Linked DNA regions of Idiomarina loihiensis L2TR. The protein of the gene in region 2 interacts with the protein of the main gene of each other region in a pairwise test. Links are inferred from orthologs where the notes say so. Each region holds a gene or a part of one and is shown on either strand. Other genes may lie near its edges.

The links.
Region 1: the proteins of secB (region 2) and IL_RS12485 interact in binary tests that used the Escherichia coli proteins (3 or more experiments, as listed by UniProt). The link is inferred for Idiomarina loihiensis L2TR from one-to-one orthologs.

Annotation. Positions count from the first base shown.
Region 1 is NC_006512.1:2,593,422-2,609,534, forward strand. Bases 12,771-15,684 are described here. They hold IL_RS12485 (response regulator transcription factor), read right to left. Parts: upstream 14,611-15,684; coding sequence 13,930-14,610; downstream 12,771-13,929. Other genes in these bases: IL_RS12480 (sensor histidine kinase), read right to left, coding at 12,771-13,834; ntrC (nitrogen regulation protein NR(I)), read right to left, coding at 14,686-15,684. In the rest of the region: IL_RS12420 (YicC/YloC family endoribonuclease), read right to left, coding at 4-867; IL_RS12425 (alpha/beta fold hydrolase), read left to right, coding at 1,079-1,975; IL_RS12430 (RNA polymerase sigma factor), read left to right, coding at 1,965-3,038; DNA endonuclease SmrA, read right to left, coding at 3,059-3,646; rph (ribonuclease PH), read left to right, coding at 3,783-4,496; pyrE (orotate phosphoribosyltransferase), read left to right, coding at 4,532-5,176; IL_RS12450 (IS110 family transposase), read right to left, coding at 5,500-6,531; IL_RS12455 (cyanophycinase), read right to left, coding at 6,834-8,510; IL_RS12460 (hypothetical protein), read left to right, coding at 8,809-10,149; tRNA (uridine(34)/cytosine(34)/5-carboxymethylaminomethyluridine(34)-2'-O)-methyltransferase TrmL, read right to left, coding at 10,133-10,597; IL_RS12470 (cation efflux pump FieF), read left to right, coding at 10,652-11,581; IL_RS12475 (alpha/beta hydrolase), read right to left, coding at 11,571-12,575; more of IL_RS12480, read right to left, coding at 12,572-12,770; more of ntrC, read right to left, coding at 15,685-16,092; glnL (nitrogen regulation protein NR(II)), read right to left, coding at 16,082-16,113. UniProt on the Escherichia coli protein: Response regulator member of the two-component regulatory system CpxA/CpxR which responds to envelope stress response by activating expression of downstream genes including cpxP, degP, dsbA and ppiA.
Region 2 is NC_006512.1:248,998-255,038, reverse strand. What follows is about bases 178-3,015. They hold secB (protein-export chaperone SecB), read right to left. Parts: upstream 1,930-3,015; coding sequence 1,426-1,929; downstream 178-1,425. Other genes in these bases: gpmI (2,3-bisphosphoglycerate-independent phosphoglycerate mutase), read left to right, coding at 2,569-3,015; IL_RS01180 (rhodanese-like domain-containing protein), read right to left, coding at 1,972-2,403; gpsA (NAD(P)H-dependent glycerol-3-phosphate dehydrogenase), read right to left, coding at 412-1,413; slmA (nucleoid occlusion factor SlmA), read left to right, coding at 178-393. Outside these bases: more of slmA, read left to right, coding at 1-177; more of gpmI, read left to right, coding at 3,016-4,104; IL_RS01170 (murein hydrolase activator EnvC family protein), read left to right, coding at 4,108-5,253; IL_RS01165 (divergent polysaccharide deacetylase family protein), read left to right, coding at 5,253-6,008; IL_RS13585 (YkgJ family cysteine cluster protein), read right to left, coding at 5,965-6,041. UniProt on the Escherichia coli protein: One of the proteins required for the normal export of some preproteins out of the cell cytoplasm. It is a molecular chaperone that binds to a subset of precursor proteins, maintaining them in a translocation-competent state.

The DNA.
Region 1 (16,113 bases), 2.4 Mb from region 2 along the record:
GCATTATTCGATGTTCTGGATCTGCTCACGCATCTGCTCAATCAAAACCTTTAATTCCACCGCAGCCGCGGTAATGTCAGAGTTGATAGACTTAGAGGCGAGTGTATTTGCTTCGCGGTTGAACTCTTGCATCATAAAGTCCAGGCGTCGTCCGCAAGGGCCGCCTTTTTTCAGTATTTTGCGGGCTTCTTCCACGTGGGCGTCTAAGCGGTCGAGCTCTTCGGCTACGTCGGTTTTCTGCGCCAGCATCACCATTTCCTGCTCTACGCGCTGCGGCTCTAACTCAACTTTAGCTTCTTCAAAACGGGTTAGTAAGCGCTCACGTTGCCAGGCCATCACTTCCGGCATGCGCTCACGCACAAAAGCCACCTGCGTGGTCACACCGTCGAGGCGTTCCTGCAGCATTTTATCAATGGCTGCGCCTTCGCTTTTGCGGTTCTCGATAAAGTCGTTAGTGGTCTTTTCCAGTGCGGCCAAAACGTCTTTTTGCAGCTCGTCCATGTCCTGGTCCTGAGCAGCAACAACGCCAGGCCACTTTAAAACATCAATAGGGTTTAACTGCCCTGCAGCGGAATGCTGACTCACCCACTTGGCGCTGGCAATCACGCTTTTTGCCAGGTCTTCGTTAATCGACAAAGCGCTTTGCTGCGCTTCGTCTACCTGCAGGCTAAGCTTGCACTCGACTTTGCCGCGCTGCAGCTTTTTACGAAACTGCTCACGTAGTGAATTTTCCAGAGAGCGAAAGGTTTCCGGCAGGCGGAAGTAGGTTTCCAGATACCGTTGGTTAACGGAACGAATTTCCCAAACTGCGGTGCCCCAGTCGGCTTTTTGCTCGTAACGAGCATAACCGGTCATACTTTGAATCATGTCGGTTCCTTTGCTGCTAAGCAGCCGTTGCGGATGACGTTGTGATAACAATGTGCGCTGATATTACCTGTGATCCCGACCAAGGTGAAGTCAAAGCCTCGATAAATAAAGATGTCACACTTATAACGGCCAACCTGACTTTATTACTGAGTACGCAACATTAAGCCACACAGTAAACCGCCGTAGCCGGCCACAACAAAGGAAATAAAAGATGAAATCCACAATAGCCGTTATTTTGTCATTCATAGTCAATGCCAGTATGAACCCCACGTTCGCCAATGAACACTCAGACATTCTTTCAAGTCAGGTGTCGGGTAGCGGACAGGATATGCTGCTAATACCCGGCCTTACCAGCGACAGTCGAGTTTGGCAGGATACTGCACATAAACTTAGTAAAAATTATCGGGTTCATCAGCTCAGTATTGCCGGGTTTGGTGACCAACCACATTACCGGCCACTACGGCAGCAATTTACCCAGCCCGTCATGGCTGCCATAACCAACTATCTAACTGACCATACCTCTGGGAATGCGGTGATTGTAGGTCATAGTCTGGGCGGCTTCCTCGGTTACCAGTTAGCCGTAGCCGATAAGCCTGCCATAAGCTGTGTGGTTGCCGTTGATGGCGTCCCGTTTTTCTCTGCATTGGTGACGAGGAACCCGGCCTTAACTGCAGACCAGGCCAAACCTCAGGCACAGCAATTACTGTCGGTTTATCAGCAAATGTCTGCAGCAACCATGGCGGCTCAAACAGCGCAGGGAGTCTCCCGTCACACCGCTTTAACTCAAGGGCAAGAACTTATTGTAGATATGGCTAAATCGTCCGATCCGAAAACGGCAGGGCGTGCTATCTATGAGTTGATGACAACAGATTTAAGGCCTCAATTAACACAACTGGAGATTCCGGTGTTACAGATGGCAGCAACGGGTGCATTTCCGAAAGAGCAACGCGCTGCCGCTATGACGCATTACCAAAAACAAGTCAGTGGTAGCAACCTGATAACCTTGGTAGAGTTTGATCAGGCGCGGCATTTTATTATGTGGGACCAGCCGCAATCCTTTATTCAGCAAACCACCGACTTTATCGAGGAGCGTTGTCATGCACAGTAACATCGCTGCGTTAACTCAACACGTCAAACACGCGCAAGCCGGTGATAAATCAGCTTTTGCTGAAATTGTTCAGTGCACACAAAACCTGGTTGCCAGTGTCGCGCTGGCCATTGTTCAGGACGTTAAAGCTAGTGAAGATGTGGCCCAAGAAGCCTATATACTGGCCTGGCAGAAAATGAACCAGTTGAAACAGGCACAAAGCTTTTTACCCTGGCTGCGGCAAACCACCCGCCATTGTGCTTATCAGTGGCTTGAGAAGGAAAAACACAATCACCGGCAACACCAAAAACCTCTCGACAAAGAGCTGGAACAGCTAATAGCAACTGAACAGCCAGATGAGGACTTTACACAGCAACAGCGGAACCAAATTATTGCACAAGCACTCACTCGCCTGCCCGATGACAGCCGCGATATTGTGCTGCTGTACTACCGAGAGCAACAGTCCAGTGAGCACGTTGCTGAACTGTTGGGTGTTGACGCCGCAACGGTGCGTAAACGTTTGTCCCGCGCCCGCAAAATGCTTGCGGCGAACTTACTGAGTCGAGTCGGGAAAGCCGCCTTACTCAGTGCTCCGTCACTCAGCGTCACCACGATACTCAGCTCGGCACTAACATTTGGCAGTCCACCGGCAGCAGCGGCTGGCTTATCCGCTTCCGGCGCACTCGGTAGCGGAATCAAGTGGATCACCTTTTTGGGTATTGCAGCCATTGGTATTTTTGCCGCTTTAGCCGGCTTGTTTATCGGCTCTCGTCAAGCACAGAAGTACGCCCCAACACACCAGGCGAAACAGCATCTGGTTCGTTTGCGAAATCGGGCAGCCGTATTCTTGGTCGTTATAGGCGGTTTGTTTTTTGCCAGTTATGAGCTGGACCCCGGCTGGATTCTTCCGCTTGCGACTTACAGTCTTTTAGTGACTGGCATCATGTACTATCAAGTTCAGGTGCAGCGTCACGTTAATAACCCAAAATCAAAACGCTGGAGCTGCTATTTAGGCGCCATTCTGGGTTTTGGTGGCGGGGGAATATCATTCATTGCGGGTTTAATCATGAGTGGCCGACTCTAGTCGGCCGTTACCTTAATTAGTTACCGCTTAGCGTGCTTTTCACGGTTCTTTTGTTTCTGTTCGGCGTTCTTTTTCATCATTATGTAGGCTGCGCCGCGGCCACCATGCGGTCGCTGTGCGCTATGAAACGCCAGTACAGGTTCCAGCTCGCGCAGCCACTTATTCACGTAACTTTTTATCAGTGCCGGATGCGGCTTAGTGTGCTTGCCCATGCCGTGGATGATTAAAGCCGTACGTACACCCGCGCCGTGACAATCTTTCACAAAGTTAAACAGTGCCGTGCGCGCCTCTACCAACGTATGGTGGTGCAAGTTCAAACTGGCTTCCATGCTGTAACGCCCCTGTTTAAGGCGTTTATACACTCCAGCCTGAACACCATCGCGATGAAACTCAATAACGTCCTCCGGCTCAACCAAGTCTACATACTCAGTCGATAAAAAGTTTTCGTTTTCAGCTTCTTCTGCCTCAGCGGCACGGCGGCGCTCTTTTTGCGCCAGCGTCGGTTCAAAAGCCTGCTTAATATCAGCAACTTCTTCACCCGCCAAGGGCGTTACGTCAGTCATTTCCTGACGAAACAACTCAAATTCTTCATCATCTGAACGCGACATACTGCCTCCCGCTCATATTCTTTTGCTCGGTCTAGTGTAATACGTTGCTGCGCGAATCGCGATCCATTAATCGTCCAATTCTGCTACAATTGCGCTCAATTTATACATCGCGACATTCACTCAGTAAGGAGATGACATGCGTCCAAGTGGCCGTACGGCACAACAAATTCGACCGGTAACCATTACCCGTAACTTTACCAAACACGCAGAAGGCTCGGTTTTAATTGAGTTTGGCGAAACCAAGGTGCTTTGTAATGCCTCGGTAGAAAGAGGTGTTCCTCGCTTTTTAAAAGGTAAAGGCCAGGGCTGGGTTACCGCTGAATACAGCATGTTACCACGCGCAACTCATACCCGTTCTGCCCGCGAAGCCTCCCGCGGTAAACAAGGCGGTCGTACCTTAGAAATTCAGCGCTTAATTGGCCGTTCACTGCGTACCTGCATCGACATGAGCGCCTTAGGTGAGCACACCATTACTATCGACTGTGACGTGATTCAGGCCGACGGCGGCACACGTACCGCGTCTATTACCGGTGCTTGTGTCGCCTTAGTTGACGCGCTGAACTGGATGCGGGCGCAAGGTATGGTCAAAGTGAACCCGTTAAAAGAAATGGTCGCGGCAATTTCAGTCGGTATTTTAGATGGCGAGCCGGTCAGCGATCTTGAATACATTGAAGACTCAAAAGCCGATACTGACATGAACATAGTGATGACAGAAGCCGGTAAGTTTATCGAAATTCAGGGCACAGCCGAGGGCGAAGCCTTCAGTTTTGACGAAATGAACAGCCTGGTTGAAATGGCGCGTCACAGTATTCGCGAGTTGATTGATATTCAGAAACAAGCTTTAGCATAAATTTGGTGTAACAGTAGGTGAGGAACCCTTCGGCAATGAAAGCGTATCAAAAAGAGTTTATTGAGTTTGCCATAGAGCGTGGCGTATTAAAGTTTGGTGAGTTTACCTTAAAGTCCGGCCGCACCAGCCCGTACTTTTTTAATGCCGGGCTGTTTAATAAAGGTTCTGACTTAGCACGCTTAGGCCGCTTTTATGCCGCCGCGCTGGTCGACTCCGGTATCGATTTTGATGTGCTTTTTGGCCCGGCTTACAAAGGCATTCCTATTGCCACTGCCACAGCGGTCGCCTTATACGACCACCATCAGCAAGACACCCCATATTGCTTTAACCGTAAAGAAAAGAAAGACCACGGCGAAGGCGGTAACCTGGTGGGCTCAGCGCTGGAAGGCAAAGTGATGCTGGTGGATGACGTGATCACCGCAGGCACAGCTATTCGTGAAGCCATGGAGATTGTCGAAACGAACGGCGCCGAATTGTCCGGTGTTCTGATTGCTCTGGATCGTCAGGAAAAAGGCAAAGGCGAACTATCGGCGATTCAGGAAGTTGAGCGTGATTTTAATGCCCAGGTGGTTAGCATTGTAAGCTTGAATGATGTCATCAACTTTTTGAAAGATGACGACACTTTTAACGAATATCTTCCCAAAGTTGAAGCGTATCGCGCCGAGTTCGGCGTCGCCTGATACGAATGTGCGTAGCCTGACGTTTACGTCAGGTCCAATATCTCACCTGACATGAATGTCATATATGGTCCCCTCCCGTTTTGCAACGGCAACTCGTGGTAAATGTCGGGGCGCTCGCATATATACGGCCTGTTTATGGTGCGCGCTTTGCGCACCTGGCCTGGATGAACTCCGCACGACAACTGGCTTATCAGGCTAACGTACTTTATGTACGGACGTTCAACAGTCTCAGTTGTCGTCGGTTTACCCTATTTTACCATCCTGTTGACGTTTGCAACTCCCGGAAGGAATGAACCTTCGCTGTGCTCTTTTACTGAATGCTGTTAAGCAGCAGTCATCCGGTAATCTTCTTTATTCTTTAACATCGCCCAGATTATCCGGGCGTGCTTGTTAGCCAGTGCCACCGCTGCAACGTTGTTGCCTCTGCGTTTAGCGACATCCTGTGCCCAGAGGCTCAGCCTGTCGTGGCGCTGTTGTGCCACCCGCAGTGCCGAGCGGGCGCCATGCACCAGCAGTGTCCTGAGTTTGGTGTTCCCTTTTTTGGTAATACCGCCTAAACGGTCTTTACCGCCACTGCTGTTTTGCCGTGGTACCAGTCCCAGGTATTCCGACAGGTTGCGGCCGCGTTTAAATTCACTCACATCACCTATCAGTGCCAGCAGCGAGGTCGCTGTTATCGGTCCGATACCCGGCAGGGTCATCAGCCGCTGACTGTCTTCATTCCTTTCGGCCTGTGTCGCTAAGTGCTTATCCAGCGCTTTAACTTCTTCATCCACCGCTCGCAGCATCTGATAGAGCCGGTTGATGAGGTCCCGTGACTGAAGCGTCAGCGCATTGCTGTCGTCTTCCAGTACCTCCGGTACTCTCTGTAATATCGTACCGACTCGCTTCGGTAAAAGAATGCCGTATTCGGCCAGTTGCCCCCGCAACCTATTCGAGAACTGCGTTCTCGTCTGCACGAAGCCTTCCCGCTGATTGACCATCAATGCTAAGTCCTGCTGCTCAATGCTTTTCAGCCTGACCGTCTGACGGTTGGGTCGTGATGCCGCCTCGGCTATCGCCCGGGCGTCATTCGCATCGTTCTTCTCACCCTGCAGGTACGCTTTGACGAAACGCGGTGGCAACGCCACCGTTTTATAACCCAGCTTTTCACATTCGCGGCGCCAGTAATGACTCATGCCGCAGGACTCAACCGCTACTTCACAGTCATCCGTACGGCTCAGCGTCGCCAGCTTCGCTAACACTTTATTGCTGCGCAGTTTTTTATTAAAAACTTCCTGCTCATTTTCATCCAGCGCCAAAACCTGAATAAAATCCTTTGCCAAATCCAGGGCAATTCTGTTTACAATAGCCATTGGTCCTCTCCACTCCGTTCTATAGAATCTTCGAAACTCTATATTGGCACATTGCGATGCCGCTTAGGAGGGAGGGGACCATCTCATCAGGCTACCAGGAAAACGGCAATAAGTGATTGCCGTTTTCATTCACGCCAGGTGGAATATCGGGGAATAAGAGTGCGCCTGACGGTTGCGAGGGGTCTTGTGGAGGTGTGCAGCGCCGTGGATGGCGCTGCTCAAGTCCTACAAGGATGTATTCACGGGCGTCCTCCAAAAGACTCCTCGTAACCTCAGCACTCGCTTTCCCAGTTTCCCAGCCGCTACAGCTTTTCCTGTGGCTGCCAGGCAATACCAATGCTGCCGTTTACAATCTGGCATTCGCCACCTGAAGACTGCACGCGACTGGATTCCCCGCGCTGTGCAATTAGGCGGAAGTCTTTATTTAGCAAGCTAACCTGCTTACGCTCGCCACACAAAATGCGCATAGAATCGATTAAGCCACGATCACTGAGAAAGTTTGTTGTTGGCTCTTCCTGAACAACATCATCGCCTTTCGCAAACTCGGCGGTTTGTAATCCATACGGAGAGATAACCCCCGATGCTCCGGCGACCAGATAATGAAACGTAGCAGCTACGGCATTATCGGTTCCTTGTGCATCTTCCACCATAAACGCACCACGCTCACCAATAATGTTGAAAGCGCCGCTTTCTAAATTCACTTCCATTGCGGTGTTTTCGTCAATACCAATAGATAATGGTGTGGAACTCGCAGCCGCCAGACGCATTAAGCGCCCCTGCCGCCCGCGCTCAGAAAACTCAGTATCCAATGTGGCATAGTGAAACAAACTTAAGCCGCCCAGCGGATGGTAAGTCAGGCTATCAGGTCCAACATTCGGCGGACAGGTGGTGTCTAAATTGCAACCAAATGGAGGAGGATCGGAAGCAATCGCTCCCTCTTTTATGGCCTGAGCGGTTGTGCCATTAGAAATCATAGGCTTAGAAGTCATAACCGCAGTGCCGGCACCCGTTCCGCCAATAACCACTTCCTTTTGTTGCACAGCTGCAATAATCGTCTTCAGCACATCGCCGGGTTCATTATTCGCCTTAATAAAGGTTGAACGAGTCAGGTTCTGATCACCATCATTAAAAAACAGTCCATCGGCATCGGCCAGCATCTCTGCGGCCGCATCAGAATCTTTGCAAAAAGCGACTTGCTCCTGATACCGGTCTTTATGCACCCGGTCACGTTCATAAGCACCTAATTGCTTTTGCTGAATTTTTGCCAGTTCATCGCAACGACCTTCCCGCTGAGCTTTTACTACAGCAGAATCCAGTGGCAGCCAATGCACTTCTGCTCCCAGCTGTTCAAATACACTATTGTAAAAATCTATCTTATCGTACGGATTACGTGATGCAGAGGTCAGGAAATACACCTTTGGCTTCCGTTCATCTCCGGCAACTGACTGCGCCATTTCAACAAAGCGCTGAAAAATTGCTTTTGACTCACCTTTGAGGTTTTCATCCAGATTAACCACTTCACGTGCGGAATCCGGAACCGGTAGCTCAATTAAGTCAATAATCCGGTTCCACTCAGCATCTGACAACGAGTTATAAAGCTGTTGTGTCGCCCGCCGGGTAAACTCACGCAGAAAAACGCGCTCAGGAACAATGTCTTCTTTTAAACGCTCGTGAATTAATTCCAGCGCATCAGCAACTTTTTTGCGAGTTTCTTCACGGTAACTAGGCCAAACCGACTCTGCCGTTGCTCTCGAACGAAATTTTTTCGACAGGTTTAAATACCTGTCGGTGCGCATCGTTTCCTTATCAATCCAGTCAACGTCATCACAGTTATCCGACGCGAAACTGGAACAGGCCGTCAGACCGCCACCAGCCAACAATAAATGTCGGTATGTATCGTCATCGGCAGCATTTGACGGCGCCGCAAAAGCTGATGACAATGCCGCCAAAGAGAGCAAGGAAAACAACGACTTAACCATAAATAAAACCCCTAGTTACCGACGGCTTTCACCGCTAGAATATTTCAACTAACAAAATCAACAGGCTGCAACGCTAGAGCGTTAACAACCCAACTGTCAAATATAGGACAATAGATTAACGCATTTATTATAGACAGACCTAAAATTCTCGCAGAATTAACTTATGTGATACGGCATAGTAAACTCACTGTTAATAAGCGTAAACCTATGAAAATAAATAATTTTCAGGGCTCGTGACGAGCATCCGAACACTGCTATACTAATCTCTCTTTTATGAAATAAGATCACACGTGTTGTTATGAAGTCACCGTTACGTTTTTGCGTTCTGTTACTGCTCGCGGGCCTGCTCCCGATGACCAGTTTTGCCTTCTCAGAGCAGAAACTGACTTTCCGTGCTCCCGAGGAAGGTCCCTTTACGCAATATGTAACAGCGGTGCTTGAAGAGGCATACGAAAAACTCGGTATTGAACTCGAGTACATCGAACTTCCCCGCTTACGAGGTGAGCAGTTGGCTGCTGAAGGTACCATCGCCGGGGAGCTGGGAAGAACAGCGCTACTTGAAGACAAGCGCCGGCACCTGCGCCGGGTGCCTTTTCCACTATTCACTTTCGATATTATCGCGGTAGCCGATCGTCGTAACTGTGGTTACTGCCCATTGTCAGAAATGAAAAGTCTGGCCTATGTTAACGGTATGGACTCAATTACCAAATTGGTCGAAAACCTGCCTTACGAACCGTCTATTGTCACCCCTATTGATATTGAGCAAGTGGTAAAATTACTCGATTCGGGGCGCATTCAAATGGCATTTATGGGGGATTTTCAATTTGAAAATTCAGATCTGAAAGATAACCCTCATTTAATTACTCATAAGTTATCGACAGAGGTTGGTTTTCATTATCTGAATGAAGAGCATGCGAGACTGATACCTCAACTGACTTATCACCTGCAAACTATGCGCGACAACGGCCGGATGAAGGCACTGCGCGAGCAGTATGGTGTCACCCTGGAAACACCAATACAGCCCATAAAGCGTCCTGAGCAACTGACGGTTGTAGGAGCCATACACCAGGGCTTACTGAATGCCGACGGCACGGGCAAATTATGGAATTTGGCTAAATCCGTATTTCCGACTTTTACCTCCCGGCTCAATACGGTTGTCAGCAGTTGGCAGCGAAGTATTCAATTACTACAGGAAGGCCGTGCAGATGCGTTAATCGGTGTTCGTCCTGATCAGAAAATAAAAAATATCATTCTGTCTAAATATCATATTGGCTACGACGACAGCATTTTTCTTTTCACCCTTGAACAACCGAATGATGGTCCTATTTGTGTATCCGGCCCTCGCTTCATGCAAACCTTAGTGGATACCGACCGACCCTTTTACCGGGCCTCGAATTCACTGGACTGCTTTGCACTGCTGGATATGGAAAGGGTCAGTGCGGTAATAGACTACAAGGACAACCTGCCTGACTGGACCGAAAAGCCCTACAAGAAACAGAAGCTGTCGGGACCACAACCTTTATTCATGGCCTTTCTCGACAACAACAGAGGCCGTGCACTTCGTCAACTATTTGATAACACGCTGTTCGAACAGACAATTGAAAAAAGGGCTAAACAGCAAATTAACGAGCGCCTGTAAAATCGTTCTGGCGCCAGGCTTCATAAGCAAAAATAGCCACTGAATTGGATAAATTCAGGCTTCGGCTGGTGTCCGCCATTGGCAACCGCAACCAGTTCTCTTGTGGAAAAGTTTCCAGGACCTCCATTGGCAGCCCGCGAGTTTCAGGGCCAAACAACAAAACATCGCCGGCCTCATAAGCCACTGCAGAGTAATTTGTCTTACCTTTGGTTGTGCACGCAAAAATGCGGTTAAACGAGGTACTATTCAGAAAGCTCTGCCAGTCTTTATGGATATTTACAGAAGCTAAATCGTGATAATCAAGACCCGCCCGACGTACTTTTTTTTCATCCAGCTCAAACCCTAAGGGCTCAATTAAATGCAAGGACATGCCCGTGTTCGCCGCCAAACGAATAACGTTGCCGGTATTAGGGGGAATTTCAGGCTCAAACAGTACAAGGTGCAACATGGTCGTTTTCATCACTTGGGTAAAAGCGGTAGAATAGCAGAATATCTTTTATAAATGTGTACCGGTACTGTGGCAAATCAGAAAAACTACCAACAGAATTATGCTTTTTGGGTACGACTGGCTAGTACAGCGTCGGTTATCGTTGCCATAATCCTAATTACCATTAAGCTTTTTGCCTGGTTCCAGACAGAATCCGCCAGTATGCTGGCATCTCTCACCGATTCAATTTTAGACAGCGGCGCTTCCATATTCAGCTTTTTTGCGATTCGCTACGCTTTGCAACCAGCAGATGAAGAGCATCGATTCGGTCACGGTAAAGCCGAATCCCTGGCGGCGTTAGCGCAAAGCGCCTTTATTTCCGGTTCCAGCATGCTGCTTATTTTTCACAGCGTTCAACAGTTTATGCAGGGCGGCAGTGTGCCTAAAGTGGGTTACGGTATCGCGGTTTCTGCCATTGCTATTGTCATTACCTTTGTTTTAATTGTTATACAGCGTATGGCTATTCGTCATACCAACTCTCAGGCCGTGCAGGCCGATAATCTTCACTATCAGTCGGACATACTGCTGAACTTAGCCGTTATTGTGGCGTTAATTTTAAGTAGCTATGGCTGGCTCTGGGCTGACAGTATTTTTGCCATGGGCATTGCCGTTTACCTCATTATTGGCGCAGTTCGTATTGGCTGGGATGCATTTCAGGCACTGATGGATCGTGAGTTGTCAGAAGAGCTGCAAGAGCAGATTGCTAATATCACAATGGCGGTAAACGGCGTTAAAGGCTTTCACGGTCTACGCACACGGGAGGCAGGCCCGGTGCGCTTTATTCAGTTACACATTGAGCTGGCCAACGAATTGTCTTTATTACGGGCTCACGCCATTGCCGATGATGTTGAAGCACAGCTGATGAAAGCTTTCCCGGGCGCCGATATTATTGTCCACATGGATCCTGAAATTGTCGCCGTGGTAGAAGGTTCACTTAAGCGTTAGCAAGTTTCCGGGTTTCTTCAATAAGAGCGTCCAGCACAGGTTGACGAAACTTGTCAGTTTCCATCATAAGCTCGTGCGATGCACCTTTAATGGTCTCAAACCTAAAGTGGTCCCGGGTAACCGCAGCAGCTACTTTCTTTTGTCCTGACGCGGAAACCACTTTATCATTCCCTGCCTGAAACAGAATGACCGAAATGGTAATGTCATTTGCCAGTTTCTGCGCGTTGATAGCGGCACTGATGGCCTCATACAGCCAATTAAATGTGGGCCCGCCTAGCTGAACATCCGAAACATTATCATAAGCATCCCGAAACGCCTTATATCGCTGTCGGCTATGTGTCAGAACGTTCTCTTCAAAAGGCACCGGCTTATAATTTCCCATACCGAGAAAATACCACGGTTTTGCCAGCCAGCGGTTTAACCAGGCTCCCGCAAAAACTATCCAACGCGCGAACCAATAAGGCACTATTCCTGTTTCTATAGAAAACATAGGAGCAGAGAGTATGAGTTTTTTATAAGGATGCTGGTAAGTGGCACAGTAAATGGTCGCTATTGTTCCGCCCATCGAGTGAGAAAACAGTGTTTTGGGTACATCGCCAAATCGTGCCACTAACAGGTTGGTAAAGTCCGAAAAGTCACGTACAAAGTCATTAAAGTTTTCGACATGTCCCTGATGAGGGTTCGCCGTCAGGCGCCCCGACAATCCCTGCCCACGGTGATCCAGTGCCGCAACAGAAAAGCCCTGCTGTGCCAGCTCCCAAAACAGTTCCTGATACTTCAGTGCCGACTCTATTCGCCCCGGAGCAATAACCACTAAGGGTGCGGAGTCACTATGTCGGTAATAGGCAAAATGTAATTTGAGACCATCAAACGCAGCAAAATACTCAGAGGTAACTTGTTGTTCCCAAAAGACTTCGACTTGAGCCTTAAAAAACTCCAGCCATTCGGGCGTGTCGTCTGCAGGGCGTTGTTGTGTAGTAGGCGGTTGCTTCATTCTTTCTGTTCGGGCTGACTTTTGGGTAAGTCTAACACGACTTCAAGTCCCCCTTCAGAGTGATTATGAGCTTTTAATTCACCACCCAGAACAGCCGCCGCGCGATGACTCAAGGCTAAACCAAGACCAACGCCGGCTTTATGGTGTCGCGCCGGATCGCCGCGATAAAAAGGCACAAACAGTTTACTTATGGTGCTCTCATCAACCCCCGGGCCGTGATCCCGAATGCGAATATGACAGCCTTTGCCGTAATCGTCACAGGAAAGCTCTACGTTATCTTCGGTGTAGTGCAGTGCATTACGGACAATATTTTCCAGAACCAGCCGCAGCAATTCAGGGTCAGTATCAATAACCGGCCAGTTGCTACCATGCCGCAGCAAGCGCTCGCGTACTTCTGGATGCTGATAACACATATCATTAATAAGCTGCTGCACCAGTTCACCGCTATCCAGGCTTTCATGGTTCAGATCAACCAGCCCATTCTCCAGTCTCGACAGCGAAAGAATTCGCTCAATAATCACACTGAGACGTTCCGTATCGCGGCGCAATTGTTGCCAATTAGGGTCGTCCTCATTGCAATCGGCTAAATCCAGAGCCACCTGCATACGCGCCATAGGTGAACGTAATTCGTGCGATACATCGCTGAGTAATCGCCGTTGCGCGTCACGCGAAGTTGCTAAGTCGACCGCCCCTTGCGATAAAGCCCGTGCCAGTTCACCAATTTCATCACCACGTTTAGGTAAACGTTTAAGTTCAGGCGTTGCACTACCATCAGCCACTTCGCGCATTGCCAGAATCATTCGTCGTATAGGTCGAATAAGCCAAATACCCAGTAATACTGCGAGTAAACCGCTACCAACCATTAAGGTCAGTATGCGCGCGCGGGTCGATTCTGCTTCCAACCGCTCACGGTCAACCTGCTCTTCAATGCCTAAGGGCTTAGTCACCAGAATTTTATTGCCGTCGAGCTCGAACGGACCCATTAACAAACGCTCGTCCAGAGGAATCTGCTGCGGAGACTCTTGACCCAGCATACGCAATAGCGTGGAACCGTGACTTACGCGCAGCATCTCGTCCATTAATAGCTTTTCGCTGCCCTGCACCGACAACTGTGCGGCAACGCGGTAGTCGCCAGCAATAAGCCGGCCGGGTTGTAGAGAGTGAAAGGTTAACGCATCGCTCAATAAAGGCTGTAACGTCTGATAAATCTCCGGCTCCAGTGGTTTAAGTTCAGCTTTAGGTTTGTTCCAAACCGCCAACAAATAACCACTGGCCGCTGTGACCGAAAGCAGCGCCCAAAAAATGAAAAGTAATCTCAGAGCAAGCGATCGGTACCACCGCGTACGCCGGTTCTTCATAAGCTTGCAATCAGTCGGTAGCCGCGACCTCGTATAGTTTGAATACGATCAGGTTTTGCCGGGAATTTCTTCCGGATGTTACTGATATGCACGTCAAGACTGCGGTCAAAAGGCTCCATTTTTCGTCCCAGTGCCGCAACAGAAAGCTGATCTTTACTGACCATTTGACCGGCTTGCTGCATCAGACAACGCAAAATATCAAACTCAGTTGGTGTCAGAATCAGTTCAGCATCATCGCATTTTACTTCCGTAGTAGCCGGATCCAGCACTATGCCACAAACGTTCAGGCTTTCATTCTGCATGGTTGTGTTTGGCGTGCGACGCAGCAAAGCTCTTACACGGGCAATCAGCTCACGTGGATTAAAAGGCTTTGGCAGATAATCATCTGCGCCAAGCTCCAGCCCCATGACTCTGTCATCATCGTCACCACGAGCCGTCAGCATCAGCACCGCGGTATCACGATGTTGCTGGCGTAACCGCTGCAAAAGCTGCATACCATCAATGCCGGGTAGCATAACGTCCAGCAAAATAAGTTCGTAGTCACCGTTAAGTGCTTTATCAAGACCAGTGACACCATCTTCGGCGACACTTAAATCCACAGATTCACGTTTAAACAATTCTGTCAGCATGACAGACATTTCAGTATCATCGTCAATGAGTAGTACGGAATGTCTCATAACTTGTTGTTCTCTCCAGAAATAAATCCATGATCCAAAATGCCGGGGATGGATACGACCCTCTTTACATAACTTTTACTTTAGCAGAGTTTTCAACTTTCGGGTTAAGGTATTCCTTCCCCAGCCCAGCCATGCGGCTGCTTTTTGTTTATGTCCGGAAAAACGTTTTAAAGCAGTCTGTAACGCAACCTGCTCCAGCTGCTGCTGATAACTTTGCAGAACATCCTGCGAGTTTAACGGCTGCTGTTCCAGCTCAGTTTGCAAAAAGTGTAACCAGGTAAGCTCACCGCCTGGCTCTGTCGAACCTGGCTCTGAAGTCACCAGAATGTCTTCAGGCAAGTCCCGGGGACTTATTTGCTGCCCGGGCGCCATAACGGTTAGCCAGCGACAGGTATTTTCCAGTTGTCGGACGTTACCTGGCCAATTGTAACTCTTTAATGTGCTAAGCGTTTCATTTAACAATGTTTTTGGTGTGACATTCAACTCTTCGGCCGACTTTTTAAGAAAGTGTCTTGCCAGAGTATCGATATCTTCCGCCCGCTCACGCAGAGGCGGCAGCCGCAAACGGATAACGTTAAGACGATGATAAAGGTCATCCCTGAATGTGCCCTGGTTAACCAAGTGTTCTAGTTCCCGGTGGGTGGCGGCAATAACGCGCACATCCACTTTTACCGGTTGCAACGCTCCCACCGGGTAAAACTGTCCTTCGGCCAGAACTCTCAACAGCCGTGTCTGAACTGGTAAAGGCATATCGCCAATTTCATCCAGAAACAAAGTACCACCGTCAGCTTGCTGAAAACGCCCGACGCGTTTACGGTCGGCTCCGGTAAAGGCCCCGCGTTCGTGCCCGAACAGCTCCGACTCAATTAAATCGGCGGGTATTGCTGCCATGTTAAGCGCAATAAAAGGTTTATCCGCCCGTGGGCTGTGTTTATGCAGAGCTCGCGCGACAACTTCTTTGCCAGTACCGGTTTCTCCGGTAAGCAGCACACTAACGCTTGAGCCCGACAAGCGACCGATAGCACGAAACACATCCTGCATAGGCGTGGCTTCACCAATAAGCTCGGGAACTGAATTTGCGTCTATTTGCGCGGGCGCATTTTCACTTTGTCTGGCATGCTGCAGAGCACGGTCAACGGCGGTAATAGCTTCATCAATGTCAAAGGGCTTTGCCAGATACTCAAATGCGCCGCCCTGAAACGCTTTTACCGTTGTCTCGAGATCGGAATGCGCGGTCATAACCACAACAGGCAAATGCGCCTCGGTCTGATGCAGCCGCTCCAGTACAGCCAGGCCGTTTTCTCCCGGCATACGGATATCGGTGAGCACAACGGTTGGTTTATCGCTCTTTAGAGCCATGAAAAAGTCTTCGCCATTGGCAAAACTGCGCACGTGATAACGGCTATCAGCAAAGGCTTTTTCCAGTACCCAGCGAATAGAGTCGTCATCATCAATTATCCATAACTGAGCATTAGTGGTCATCCGTCACCTCATTACCATTTT
Region 2 (6,041 bases):
CTAACCCGTATTAACATGATTATGGACGAGGAGAAAAACACCCTCTCCCGCTGTCACGCAATATTGCAGCTATTGCTGACGTTTGCCGAGCGCAACCCCGGTATTACCCGTGTTATGACAGGTGATGCATTAATGGGTGAACATGACCGTTTGCGTGGTCGTATGGAAGATTTGTTCAACCGTATAGAGAGTTCAATTAAGCAAATACTGCGCGAGAAAGCGATGCGCGAACAGCAGCGCTTTATTGTGGACGAAGCGGTATTAGCGAACTTATTGCTAAGCTATGCCGATGGCAAAATCAGTCAGTTTGTACGCTCTAACTTTAAGCGTTTACCGACCGAGCATTTTTCGGCTCAGTGGCAGGTAATGGAACAACAGCTGATCAGTGCGTAAATAAAGGCGTAAAACAGATCACTCCGTTTTACGCTCACGGCTTAATAAATCAATAGCGGCCTGTTGCGGTTCTTTACCTTCATAAAGGACCGCATATATCTGCTCACAGATGGGCATTTCCACTTCGTTGCGCGCTGCTAAAGCAACCACTTCACGGGTATTACGGTAGCCTTCAACCGATTGCCCGATACTCTTCAGCGCTTCTTCAACTCCTTTGCCCTGACCTAAAGCCATGCCAAAACGGCGATTACGCGACTGATTGTCGGTACAGGTGAGAATTAAATCGCCCAAACCTGCCATACCAGTAAAGGTTTCGCTTTTTGCGCCTAACTTCAGACCTAACCGGGTAAGTTCAGCCAAACCGCGGGTAATAAGCGCCGTGCGGGCATTAGCACCAAAGCCAATACCGTCGGCCATACCAGCACCAATGGCTATAACATTTTTAACCACGCCACCCAGTTGCACGCCAATAAAGTCGTTGTTGGTGTAAACCCGGAAAGAGCGGTCACAATGCAGAAGCCCGGAAAGCTCTTCGACAAAGGCCTGATCAGTTGACGACATCGAAATGGCAGTAGGTAAGCCTTTAGCCATTTCAATAGCAAAAGTGGGGCCGGATAACACCGCTAGCGGATGCTCGTCGCCCAGAGTTTCTTCTGCGACTTCGTACAAAAGACGCCCACTGTCCGGCTCTAATCCTTTAGTTGCCCAGGCAACGCGGGCATGTTCCGCTAACAAAGGTTTTGCCTGCTTCAGCATGGACGAAAACGAATGACTGGGAACTACGACCACCACGTTTTTCACGTCTTTAAGGGCTTCGCCTAAGTCGGCAGTAACCTTTAATGATTCCGGAAACGGGCACGCAGGCAGGTACTCTTCGTTTTCATGAGCCGTTTGCATAACGGCAACTTTATCGGCATCCCGCCCCCACAAGGTGGTAGGAATACCTTTACGGGCAAAACAAATAGCAAGGGCGGTCCCGTAAGAGCCCGCCCCTAATACTGTCACCTGAGGTGTCTGCATTATTGTATCTGCTTACGCGTCTGCAGTTTGCTGACCCTGAGCCTGTTCAGCTTGCTGCTGCATGTGACGCTGGAAAATCGCATCAAAGTTAACAGGAGCCAGGTTCAACTGTGGGAAAGTCGCACGGTTAACAAGGTTTGAAACGCACTCACGAGCGTAAGGGAACAAAATGTTCGGGCAGAAAGAACCCAGCATGTGTGCCAGTTGGCCGTCCTGAACTTCTTCACCAATAGTGAAAATACCCGCCTGATGTACTTCACAAAGGAAAGCAACGTCGTCTTCAACTTTGTTAGTTGCCGTCAGAGTCAGTACCACTTCGTAAACACCGTCTTCAATTTTTTCGTGTTTAACGTTCAGGTCTAATTTAAGGTCAGGCTTCCATTCTTTACGGAAAATAGCCGGAGAGCTTGGAGTTTCGAAAGAGATGTCTTTAGCGTAGATACGCTGAATAGCGAATTGTACTTGCTGCTGTTGGTTTTCAGCTGCTGCGCCGTTTGCTTGCTGTTCTTCAGCCATGATTTTACTTCCTATTCTTTTTTAAGTATTAGACGAATTTTATTATTTTTTCTGCGAAACCGGCAATTTGGCGCTGCGCCATGTGTTCATACCACCTTGCAGCACAGCAACTTGAGTAAAGCCTTCAGCCGTTAGCTGGCTAACTGCCGATTTTGCCGTCATTCCTGTTGCACAGACTATCACAATGGGGGCTTCTTTGAACTTTTCAATAGAGGAAAGTTCTTTTTGTTTAATTTTTTCCATCGGTAATGACACCGATCCGTGAATGTGTCCTTTCTTAAATTCATCCGGACTACGAATATCAACAAAAACGCCATCACCGCGGTTTACCCATACCGTGGCCTCTTGCGGTTCTAAATTTTTTGTCGGTGACATAGCCGAGCGAATCGTGGTCACAATCAGTGCGACTAGCAGCACAACCCAGATACCACTCATCATCGGGTTGCTTTTGACAAATTCCATAATTTCTTGCATAAGACCTACCAGTATTCGTCGGTAACAGAAAAGAGTTGCGGGTCAAGAGTATACCTGTACAAATCGCAGTTTCCAGAAAAATCTTGGGTGGATGCGTAAGCTCTGGAAATCGAGTAGAATGTTGGCTAATTTCATCTGTGAAAACACCGAGCAATGAGGCCCATTATGACTCCTACGATAAAACCTTTGGTATTGTTGATTCTGGATGGCTGGGGTTACCGTGAAGATGCACCTGATAATGCGATAGCCAAAGCGAATACTCCGGTTATGGATCGTTTATGGGAAAAATACCCGCATTGTTTGGTCGATGGCTCCGGTGGCGCAGTTGGTTTACCTGACGGCCAAATGGGTAATTCCGAAGTCGGTCACGTTAATTTAGGCGCTGGCCGCATTGTTTATCAGGACTTTACCCGCATTAGCAAAGCCATTTCTGACCGCAGTTTTTTCAGTAACACGATACTTTGCGACGCCCTGAAAAAAGCCAAAGCTGCTAAGGGTGCAGTCCATATTATGGGGTTGCTCTCTGCCGGCGGTGTTCACAGCCACGAAGACCATCTGGTCGCAATGATAGAAATGGCGGTTGAGCAAGGCGCAGAAGACGTTTACCTGCATGCTTTCTTAGATGGTCGTGATACACCACCGAAATCGGCACTGCCTTCCATTGAACGTTTTGAAGCTTTATTTGCACGTTTAGGCAAAGGTCGTTTCGCCACCTTAAGTGGCCGCTTCTTCGCCATGGACAGAGACAAGCGCTGGGAGCGCATTGAACAGTCTTACAAAGCGGTTTATCACGGTCTTTCAGGGGTAACATCTGCCAACGCAACAGACGCAGTAGAAAACGCCTATGAACGCGGGGAAACCGATGAGTTTGTCACTCCGGTAGTTATTGGTCAGCCTGCTCCAATTGCTAATGGCGATTCCGTATTTTTTATGAACTTCCGTGCTGACCGTGCCCGTGAAATGACTCAAGCCTTCGTCGACAAAGACTTCGACGGTTTTGATCGTGGCTCGCGCGCTGACATTAGCGAATTCGTTATGCTGACCCAATATGCCGATACCTTAGAAGCGCCCAGCGCCTTCCCACCCGAGCCTTTGAATAATGTTCTGGGTGAATGGCTTGCTAAGCATGATAAAACTCAGCTGCGCATTTCCGAGACCGAAAAATACGCACACGTTACTTTCTTTTTCAGTGGCGGACGCGAGCAGGAATTTGAAGGCGAAAAGCGTGTTCTTATTCCTTCACCTAAAGTTAAAACCTACGACTTACAGCCAGAAATGAGCTCAGAACAACTTACCGACGAGTTGGTTGCAGCCATTGAGTCTCAGGCCTTTGATGTTGTGATTTGCAACTACCCGAACGGTGACATGGTTGGACATACTGGTAATTTTGATGCCGCCGTTAAAGCTTGTGAAGCCGTTGATCATAGTGTCGGACGAGTGGTTTCGGCATTAGAAGCTGTTGGTGGTGAATGTCTGATAACGGCAGACCATGGCAACGCAGAGCAAATGAGTGACGCCACTACCGGGCAGGCACATACCGCTCATACGAACGAACTTGTGCCTTTTATTTATGTGGGCCGACCGGCTAAAGCCCGAAATGGACGCCTGTCAGACGTTGCACCGACCATACTGCATTTAATTGGCATGGAGCAGCCGGACGAAATGACCGGTACGTCGCTAATGACGTTAGAACAGGATTAACTTATGCCAATAAGGCTGTTTTGGGCAGTGGCGCTGGGGCTGGTTGTTATCAGCCCCGGTTTAGCGCAGGACTATAGCGAGGATGATAAAGCCTCGACTCAAGCCGAAATTGCAGCGGTTAAAGAGGAACTGGCTAAGCGTTTGCAGGCTATAGAAGAGCGAAGCAGTGCACTAAACTCAACTGAACGACAACTGCGTGATCTGGAAATAAAAACCTCAGAAATAGCCGGCTCTTTGCGCCAGACCGAAACCGAACTTAAAGAAATTACTGCAGAAATAGCTGACTCAGAACAACGCCGCGAAGAGCTTAAGCAAAAACAAAAGCAGCAGATGACACAACTGGAAGATCAGCTGGTTTCCGCTTATATGAACGGTAAACACGACTTTCTGAAAATGCTGTTAAACCAGCAAGACCCTGGCCAGTTTGAAAGAATGTTGAGCTATTACCAATACATGAATGCCGCCAGAGTTGAAGAGATTGAAGTTATTCGGCGCACTCAGGAAGAAATTGCCACGCTGACAGAACAACTTAAGCAGCAACAAAACCAGTTAGCGAGCTTACAGGCCGAACAACAAGAACAACGCGCACAACTGGAGCAGCAGCAACACCGGCAGGAAGAGAAGTTAGCAGAGCTGCAACAACTGCAACGTAAAGACCGGTCCCGGGTGAATCAACTGGAGCAAAGCCGGGAGCAATTAGAGCAGGTATTAAGTGCCATTGAAACCGCGCTTGCTCAGCAAAAAGACGTTCGTCTAGTTGGCCTGCAGGCAGTCAAGAATCAACTTCGCTGGCCAAGTGACGGAGATGTGAAACGCTTGTTTGGACAACGCCGCGAAGGTCCGCTTGAATGGAAAGGTGTGCTCATTGAAGGACAAAACGGCCAACCGGTCCGCTCTATTGCTAACGGCCGCGTGGTATATGCAGACTGGCTGCGAGGCTTTGGTTTAGTCATCGTTATTGACCACGGTGAGAGTTATATGAGCTTATATGGCCACAACCAGACATTAACAAAAGCGGTTGGCGATAAAGTCCGTAAGGACGAAGAAATTGCACTGATGGGTCAGTCTGGTTCACGTAATAGTGCGGCACTTTACTTTGAAATTCGCCATCAGGGGCGTCCACAAAACCCAAGTAACTGGATACGCTGATGTTGAAGCTTGTACTTTCTTTGGGTTTACTGGTGTGCCTGATGACGCCAGCTTATGCCTCTAAGATAGCCATTGTTATCGATGATATAGGCAATAATAAAAACGATTTAAAAGCAGCTCTGCTACCTGGTAATATCAGTTTCGCAGTGCTGCCCTATACCCCTTATGCCCGCGCCTTCGCCTTACGCGGCCATCATCAGAAAAAACAGATATTACTGCATATGCCAATGGAAGCCGTTGAAAATAACCGCCCGGGTCCCGGTGTGGTTACGGCAGATATGAACAATGCACAGATCAAACTGCAACTGGTTGATGCCCTGGACTCAATACCTTACGTTACTGGTGTCAATAATCATATGGGCAGCAAGTTAACTCAGCTACACATGCCAATGCAGGCAGTGATGGAAACATTAGCCTCCCGCAAACTCTTTTTTATTGATAGCCGGACATCTGAGTTCAGCGTTGCAGAACAAATGGCGGGAGAATTTGGCGTACGGACATCGCACAGACATGTGTTTCTTGATAACCAGGTTGATGAGCCCTATTTACAGCAGCAATTTGAGCAACTGCTGAGTATAGCCAAACGTCAGGGACAAGCCATAGGTATTGGACATCCTTACCCGGAAACCCTGAGCTTTTTGCAAAAGCAACTACCGCAATTACAAGAACAGGGTATTGAGTTGGTATTCGTATCTGAGTTAACCACTGTGGCTAACCGCAATGGGTATCTTCTTCCAGTGACGTCAGCAAAATAAGCGCTTCGTCGCGAGTTTCACCACAAACATAGT